Regions from separate parts of the Paenibacillus bovis genome, predicted to be linked through region 4. Evidence: predicted binding sites of a transcription regulator. Region 4 holds the regulator's gene; each other region holds the start of a gene.

Region 1 (2,212 bases), 1.4 Mb from region 4:
GTATTATGGACGTTTATTCAATAATTGGAATCAGCCTACCAGAAAAGCCGATCATAAGGGCAAAGCAGCTCCCGCTTCATGTTTACTTGTTGCATCTCTATATCCTTCCTGCCTTGGATTTCCAGATGCTGAATGGGTATACGCCGAAATAAAAGCAGCGTACAGACCCACGCTATATTGCGTGTATATCTGTACGCTGCTTGTTTTATCCATAGTTGTCTCTCGTTCTCGTTCTCGTTCTCGTTCTCGTTCTCGTTCTCGTTCTCGTTCTCGTTCTCGTTCTCGTTCTCGTTCTCGTTCTCGTTCTCGTTCTCGTTCTCGTTCTCGTTCTCAACGATTATAACGATAGAGGATCAATTATACAGCGTTTTTTTGTGTTGGTGTCTGTGCTTTTGCAGCAGTAGCATTTGCCTGTTTTTGACGACGAACCGGCGAAATGAACCAGTATGCCATTCCCACAAATACAGCACCACCCACAATATTACCCAGCGTTACCGGAATCATATTGTGTATCCAGCCCGCTACCGTAATTGTATCCGGATGACCAGGTAGCAGCAGTGCAGTCGTAAGCAGCGTCATATTCGCTACACTATGTTCATAACCGCTGGCGATAAAGGCATACAAACACCACCAGATCAGCACCAGTTTGGAAATATCATCTTTGGCACGCGAAGCCATCCAGATCGCCAAACAGACCAGCCAGTTACAGAGAATACCGCGGAAAAACAACATCGAGACCGGTAAAGACATTTTGGCGGCAGCCGCTTTGAAAATCAGATGATCTGCGCCAATCTGCTGGAACAATCCGGTACCATAGACAAGCAGGCTCAGGACGATCGCACCGACCAGATTACCGATAAATACGAGCACCCAGTTTTTGCCCAGATCCCCCATCGTGGTGCGGCGAGCCAGTGTACTCATCGTGAAAAACATATTATTGCCTGTAAACAGCTCGGAACCTGCGAAAATAACGAGCGTCAGGGCAATACCAAATGACATTCCCATAACAATAGATTGAAGCGGCGAATGAATCGCTGCCAGCGGTGCGCCGATCGAGAATATCAGGATAATCCCGATCCCTACATAAGCACCCGCCAGCATAGCAGATGCAAAATACCGTACAATACTTTCATTCATTTTTTCTTTTTTCTTCACGGCAGCTTCTATGATATTCTGTACGCCTTCAGTAAACATATCCATTCCCCCTGAAATTGCTTGTTCTCGTTGAAATATTTCACTTTTTAAATTAAAAATGAACTGTTTCTTTTTTGATTATACAAATTCCTTAGGTATATGGATGTGATGTTTATCACCATTTGTGAATTTTTTCACTTAATTATGATGAAAAAGAGCTTTTCTGCTATTATCGCTATTACCGCTCTTTTTCACCTGTATATTCCTAGCTAGATTTATTTAAAAACAAGCTCTAATATCACACTATCTCGCTGCCCTCTGAGGAAATTGATGTAACATATGATCTAGACTTGAGACTATAGGATGTAAATCTGCATATGTAAGTTTAAAAGCAAATGTTGCCTCCCCATATGCTTCAGAATTATTCATAATAGAAACAGGATAGGCAGCATGGCTTAATCTCAATTCGAGAACCTGCTGCTCGGTATAGTTCCATTCCATCTCGGGTTCTATAAAATACAAAGTAGTATATGAACTTCCTTCTATTAATAAAGAAGCAAACCACCTACGCATGGTCTGCAATTCTGTTGTCATTAAATAGGGAGCTTCCTGCGACCATACTTTTCCATTGTTAGTCTGAATATGCAGTGAAACCATCAGCCAATCATCATAAAAACCTTCCGCTTCCTCATATTGATAGCCGGTAATTTGCAATTGAATCTGTATTTGACTATTCTTCAAAATCATTCGCTACTATAGGCTCCTTTGTAACTCATAAAGTATAGTCAAAGTTTAACTATTATTGTGTCCACGAATACATCGATAGGATTTATCAATCTTGCATATCATCCTCTACTACAACTTTGAACCCAATCCCTTCCTCTTGCGCCTCTTCCAGCAGACTTCGTACCCGCTCTGCCTGGTCACCCATCCGGTCATGGCTGATTCCATAATTCACCCAGCGCAGTTCCAGCGGCAGCTCAATCATTCCGGTCAGGCAGTCCCACAGCGCATCAAGATTGCCTCCATAAAATTCGGGCAATTCCAGTTTGCTCTTCAGCTGTTCATGCAGATCCTG
Region 2 (2,212 bases), 160 kb from region 4:
TAGCGTGCGATTACTTCATCGTAGTCCAGATATTCAGAAGTGATCGCCGGGAATTCTGGTCCTACCTGAGCACCGGATTTCTCGTCTTTACCACCATTGATCGCATACAGCAGTGTTTTGGCCAGGTTGGCACGAGCACCGAAGAACTGCATTTGTTTACCGATACGCATTGCGGATACGCAGCAAGCAATACCGTAGTCATCGCCATAGATCGGACGCATCAGATCATCATTTTCATACTGGATCGAGCTGGTCTCGATCGATACTTTGGCACAGTATTTTTTGAAGCCTTCCGGCAGTTTTTCGGACCAGAGGACAGTCAGGTTTGGTTCCGGTGCAGGTCCCAGATTGTATAGGGTGTGCAGGAAGCGGAAGCTGCTCTTCGTTACTCTTGTTGTTCCGTCAACCGCCATACCACCGATCGACTCGGTTACCCAAGTTGGGTCACCACTGAACAGATCATTGTAATCCGGAGTACGCAGGAATTTGACAATACGCAGTTTCATTACGAAATGGTCAACCAGCTCCTGAGCTTGTTCTTCGTTCAGTGTACCTTCTTGCAGGTCACGCTGGATGTAAATATCCAGGAAAGAAGATACGCGTCCGAGAGACATTGCTGCACCGTTTTGTTCTTTGACGGCAGCCAGATAACCGAAGTACAGCCATTGGAAAGCTTCTTTGGCGTTTTGAGCCGGTTTGGAAATATCCATACCGTGAGCGGCTGCCATTTGTTTCAGTTCATTCAGTGCGCGGTACTGCTCGCTGATTTCTTCACGCAGGCGAATGGTTGCTTCATCCATGCCTTCGCCGATTGTTTGATCATGCTCTTGCTGTTTTTGTTTCATCAGGAAGTCTACGCCGTATAATGCTACCCGGCGATAGTCACCAATGATACGACCGCGACCGTAAGCATCTGGCAGACCAGTTACGATACCGGATTTACGGGCTGCACGAATCTCTGCAGTATAAGCATCGAATACACCCTGGTTATGTGTTTTGCGGATATTGGTGAATGTATCGACGATCGATTGCGGAACTTCAAAGCCGTAAGCTTTACAAGCATCGATGACCATCCGAATACCACCGTAAGGTTGAATAGAGCGTTTGAACGGCTCGTCTGTTTGTACACCGACGATTTGTTCTTTTTCTTTGTCCAGATAACCAGGACCGTGGGATGTGATCGAACCCGGAGTATTTACATCAACGTCCCATACGCCGCCTCTTTCACGTTCTTCTTTGGAGAGTTGAGATACAATTTTCCATAGATCATTTGTATTTTGAGTAGGTCCTGCCAGGAATGATTCATTTCCAAGGTAAGGATTGATATTCTCATCAATAAAGTTTTTAGTATCAACATGGTTGGTCCATTTGCCTTTGTTAAAACCTCTCCATGCATCCTGTTGTGATTGGTCCATTACATTTCTCTCGATTACCGACATTGATAATCCCTCCATAATTTGTGAATTTAATCACAAATGATATTGTGGCTGTACCTTGACTAAACATTGGACCGGCTACTGTGTGCTCCGGCTATGTCTTTATTATGACGGACAGACCTGTTTGAGTATGTGACATATATCACAAATAAAGAGACGAAATATGATTTTTATCACTTTCTGTCACTGGTACAGCACAATTTTAAATATATAACAGATTGATATGCTGCAGCTGAAGTTCTAGATTACAGAACAACATTTTGTTGCCGACTCCAGCCAAGCAGCAGTACAGCGGGCAATGAAATAGAGATACAGTTGCTGCAAGTTTGAAGTGTTCAAAATGATACTACATCACTTTGAAGAAAATAAGCGATAAAGTTATGGCTGCGTCATTACTTTGGAAGAAACACTTTACAGATTTGTTCTGTGCAGAAATGTGGTTGAAACGCTACTGATTCACTACTCATATAGCACTCATTCACCACTCCAGAAAGGAATAAGAGCTGCTCCTCCTGTTAAGCCTGGAGATTCTGAAGTGTTAGGGCAAAGGTGAATCTCCAGGCTTAAATGTCGTCACTGCCCTTATTTCCTTTCTTCCGTTCCGTGCTTATTGCATCATTAGAAGGTGCACGGTGCGACATCATTCTATTTTACTTTCATCATGCTAAATTTCCATCTATCACCCCCTCTCTGGTATGGATTAATGAGTACAAAAATACCTATACCGCTGCACATGAATTGGACTATTCATAGACTAGACTACTCGCAGCGAAGGT
Region 3 (2,212 bases), 160 kb from region 4:
TCCTACACCTTCCAGTTCAGCGACCAGAATTTTGGTGCCTGCTGGAACAGTGATACCGCTCATTTCAGCGATTTTGGTTGCTGGTTGACCGACGATTGCCGGATTGACTGCACATTTCTCTACATTCATGGCACCTGCAGTCAGTTTGCCTACTTCTTCTTTACTCAGGAAGTAGCAACCGTTGTCGATCATCAGTTTTTTCACTTGCTCGAATACGGGTTCTTCGATGATCACAGCTTGTTCGGATGCACAGATCATACCGTTGTCAAACGATTTGGACAGAATCAAGTCGGTTACCGCTTGTTTGAGGTCTGCACTTTTCTCAATAAAGGCAGGTACGTTACCAGGACCTACGCCGAGTGCAGGTTTACCACAGCTGTAAGCCGCTTTGACCATTGCGCCGCCGCCAGTAGCGAGGATCAATGCAACATCAGGATGATTCATCAGTGCATTCGTTTTGTCCATGGAAGGATTATCGATCCACTGGATACAATCTGCAGGAGCGCCATGTTTGACAGCTGCTTCGAGCAGGATTCTTGCAGCTTCCTTACTACATTGCTGTGCAGATGGGTGGAAACCGAAGATAATCGGGTTACGCGTTTTGATGGCGATCAGTGCTTTGAACATGGTAGTCGATGTTGGGTTGGTTACAGGAGTGATCCCCATGATCGTACCAACCGGTTCAGCGATTTTCTGGAAGTTGTCGTATGCATTGTCTTCAATGATACCAACTGTTTTTTCGTTTTTGATGCTGTGATATATATATTCAGTCGCAAAGATGTTTTTGGTGATTTTGTCTTCATATACCCCTCTGCCTGTTTCTTCAACAGCCAGCTTGGCGAGATACATATGTTTGTCCAGTCCGGCAAGTGCCATAGCCTGTACAACTTCATCAATTTGTTCCTGATTCATTTTCATAAATGCGGCTTGTGCTTTGTTCGCTTTGTCAATCATTCTTTGAATTTCTTCCTGTGCAGTAACTTCTACGGTGCGAGTGGCATCATTTTTAACAGCCATTTCTCTCATCCTCCTCAGAATGTGTGGTGCTTTCTGTCTACGCACTGATCATAGCATAGAGATATAAATCATAATGTGATTTTTTTCACAATCAATTTTTATTTTTAAAATATTAATCATTTTGTTTTTTCTTTTTGCATTTTGAAGTAACGCGCGTTATAATATAAGTGAAAATAATCACAAAGTTTAAATTTCAAAAGAATGATGATCATACTATTAAATGTATGAATTTAACACAATATGCATTCAATTTGAATTTAGTAAATTTTTCCTTAAAACATGATGCAATCCGATTATTTTCGCGTATAATTGGGAGATGAAGGGGAGGACGAACATGAATAAATCTGCAGAAATTATGAGTACGAATGTCGAAGGAAACACCTCGTGTTTTTCGGAGATGAATATGGAACGTATGCTGGCCTATGCGACAGAGCGCAGCATCCCTTCCGGATCGCATCTATTTTGGGAAGGTGATCTGTCCGACAAACTCTATTTTATCAAAAGTGGACGGGTTAAACTGACCAAATCAACCGATGAAGGTAAAGAACTTATTCTATATATGTATCAGTCTGGTGATATGATCGGACAGGCTGATCCGTTCTCCGGTACACGGCTCGGATTTACGGCAGAGACTCTCGAAGATACAGAAGTTGCGGTTATCGAGCATAAAGACCTGGAGATGATTATCTGCCAGCACTGTGACTTTGCTATCGACTTTATGAAATGGATGGGTACGCATCATCGCCTTACCCAGACCAAAGTGCGCGACCTTATGCTCTATGGCAAACCAGGGGCGCTCTGCTCGACGCTGATTCGTCTCAGCAATACGTACGGTGAAGATTATAATGAAGACGGATCGATCCTGATTAACAAAAAGATTACCCATACGGATCTATCCAATATGATCGGAGCTACACGCGAAAGCGTCAACCGTATGCTGAGTGATCTGCGCAAAAAAGAAGTGATTGAATACGAGCATGGCATGATCATTATTCATGATCTGGAAGCTCTCCAAGAGGTATGCCACTGCGAGCTGTGCCCACGAGAAATCTGCCGAATCTGATTACGCCGACTTCTCTCCCCGGCGTTGCCCGATTGCGCGATTAACTTTATAACTGATATGCAAAAAAAGCTTTCCGCTGATAAATACCAAGCGGAAAGCTTTTTAATTGAGACAGCGAATGCCGGCCCGGAT
Region 4 (2,212 bases):
CCAGATCATGAGCAGCCTGTACGAATTTCTCGATAAATGCCGGCGGGCAAGTATACGGCGCATGTGGAGACATCATGGTTGTGATGCGGCCATTTGCCTTGCCATGCCAGTCACGTACGAATTGTACAGCTTGGTTCAGCTTCTCGTTCTGTTCTTCTTCAGAGCACAGACCAATAACGCCGCGCATCAGTACCGCACGCATACCCGACTGCTCTACCACTTCGGCCACACGTTCAGAACGGTCATACATATCGAGGAATGTCGTTGTACCGCCTTTGAGCATTTCCAGAACAGACAATGCTGTACCGGTGTAGACATCGTCACTTGTAAATTTGGCTTCCATTGGCCACATTTTCTCCTGCAGCCATACCTGCAGAGCCAGATCATCTCCATAGCCGCGCAGCAGGGACATCGCCGCATGACCATGACTGTTAACCAGACCCGGGATAAAGAACTGATGTCTGCCATCCACGATGGTCATGCCTTCCTGGTCAGCAGGCTCTTCTTCGCCCAGATAAGTAATCACATCGTTCTCGATGACCATATGTCCGTACAGTACCGATTTTCCTCCATGGGAAGCTGCAAAGATCCCGTTTTTGATCATCCATTTACTCGGTGAGTTGTTCATTCGTCTCTAATTCCTTTCCATCTTCAAGGTAGTAGGCCAGACTCAGCAGATCGGTAGTGAAATCTGCCGTATGCACACGCACATGCGGTGGTGTTTTCAGGATAATCGGCGCAAAGTTCAGAATCGCCTCGATACCTGCTTCGATCAGCTGATCAGCAACACGCTGTGCTTCGGTATTGGGTACGGTAATAATACCAACCCGGATATGCTTGGACTGCACAGTCTCGGACAGTTCATCAATCGGTTGCACAGTCAATGTATTAATCTGGGTGCCTACTTTCGGTGTATACGAATCAAACACGGCTACAATCTTCATCGTTTCCTGCAGATAGGCATTATAATTTGAAAGCGCATGTCCCAGATTACCTGCTCCGATCAGAGCAACATTGATCTGCTGATCCAGCTTCAGGATATGACGTATTTTCTCAATCAGATACGATACATCGTAGCCAATTCCTTTACGGCCAAAATCACCGAAATAGGCAAGGTCCTTACGAATCTGGGCCGGATTGAGGTCCAGTTTTTGTCCCAGTTCCTGCGAAGATACAGTGGGTACCTCACGGGTATGCAGCTCGTTCAGGTATCTTAAATAGACAGGTAATCTTCGCACGACCGCTTCTGATATTTTATCGGATTTCATGCTTGCTCCCCCTCTTGATTTGCAGCATCCTTTTCGTTCTCACGATGGCTCAGCCATTCCGCAATACGGGGAACCATTTGCTGCGTAGGCATATGTTCCATTTTGGGACCGGGCAGCGAATACAAGAAGTGCTTGCCATAATACGATTCAATGACCCGGGTATCATAGATAAGCACAATACCGCGGTCATTCGCTGTCCGGACCAGTCTGCCAAAGCCCTGTTTGAACCGGATAACTGCCTGTGGTACAGATAATTTCATAAACGGGTTTTTCTTTTCTTTTTTGAGCCGTTCACTTTTGGCTTCGACCAGCGGATGATTCGGCGGCTGGAACGGCAATCGCACAATCGCCAGACAGGTCAGTGCTTCTCCGGGAATATCCACGCCTTCCCAGAAGCTGCTCGTACCCAGCAGTACACAGGCCGGATGATCCTGGAAGCGTCGGGTCAGCTTGGTCCGGCTGCCTCCATCTACACCCTGTCCGAATACGGCAATATCACTCTGTGATAATTTCTCCTTCAGAGGCTCATACACCTGCTTGAGCATCCGGTAGGAAGTAAATAAGACCAACATGCGTCCACGCGTCGCTTCGGCAGCATCAGCAAGTGAACGAGCCAGCATACTGACAAAATGCTCGTCACCGACACTTCCCTTTACACTCGGGAAATCTCTTGGAATCAGTACAAGCGACTGTTCCCTGTAATTAAACGGCGATTCCAGCATCGACGTATTCAGCTTGCCTTGCTGCTCGGCTTCCTTGAGTCCCAGCTGTTCAATCATGTACTGGAAGTTCTTGTCGATCGACAGCGTGGCAGAGGTCAGCACGATACTTTTCTTTTTGTCAAAGAAATGCTCCTTGAGCTGCTGGCTGACATCTACCGGCACCGCATACATCTGGAGCGACTTGCTGCGATAATTGCCGTTGGCCTCATACCAGTAGACCGT

What was found. The regulator Rex, encoded in region 4, represses fermentation and respiration genes when NADH is low (regulators of the CRP and FNR family bind a similar motif). The targets are predictions, from matches to a motif close to TTGTGAAATATTTCACAA.
Region 1: a site for Rex is predicted at 1,317-1,334, ahead of AR543_RS10685 (formate/nitrite transporter family protein). Genes of this name have one in related genera too.
Region 2: a site for Rex is predicted at 1,458-1,475, ahead of pflB (formate C-acetyltransferase). Genes of this name have one in related genera too.
Region 3: a site for Rex is predicted at 1,091-1,108, ahead of adhE (bifunctional acetaldehyde-CoA/alcohol dehydrogenase). Genes of this name have one in related genera too.

What each region holds. Positions count from the first base shown of each region.
Region 1 is NZ_CP013023.1:2,495,317-2,497,528, reverse strand. It holds gene AR543_RS10695 (hypothetical protein) at 1-24, shown strand, start outside; partial or broken gene AR543_RS25045 (hypothetical protein) at 52-264, opposite strand; gene AR543_RS10685 (formate/nitrite transporter family protein) at 358-1,194, opposite strand; gene AR543_RS10680 (WapI family immunity protein) at 1,438-1,881, opposite strand; gene AR543_RS10675 (barstar family protein) at 1,967-2,212, opposite strand, start outside.
Region 2 is NZ_CP013023.1:4,030,109-4,032,320, forward strand. It holds gene pflB (formate C-acetyltransferase) at 1-1,439, opposite strand, end outside.
Region 3 is NZ_CP013023.1:4,034,260-4,036,471, forward strand. It holds gene adhE (bifunctional acetaldehyde-CoA/alcohol dehydrogenase) at 1-1,017, opposite strand, end outside; gene AR543_RS17185 (Crp/Fnr family transcriptional regulator) at 1,352-2,080, shown strand.
Region 4 is NZ_CP013023.1:3,872,975-3,875,186, forward strand. It holds gene AR543_RS16430 (amidohydrolase) at 1-628, opposite strand, end outside; gene AR543_RS16435 (redox-sensing transcriptional repressor Rex) at 609-1,268, opposite strand; gene dinG (ATP-dependent DNA helicase DinG) at 1,265-2,212, opposite strand, start outside.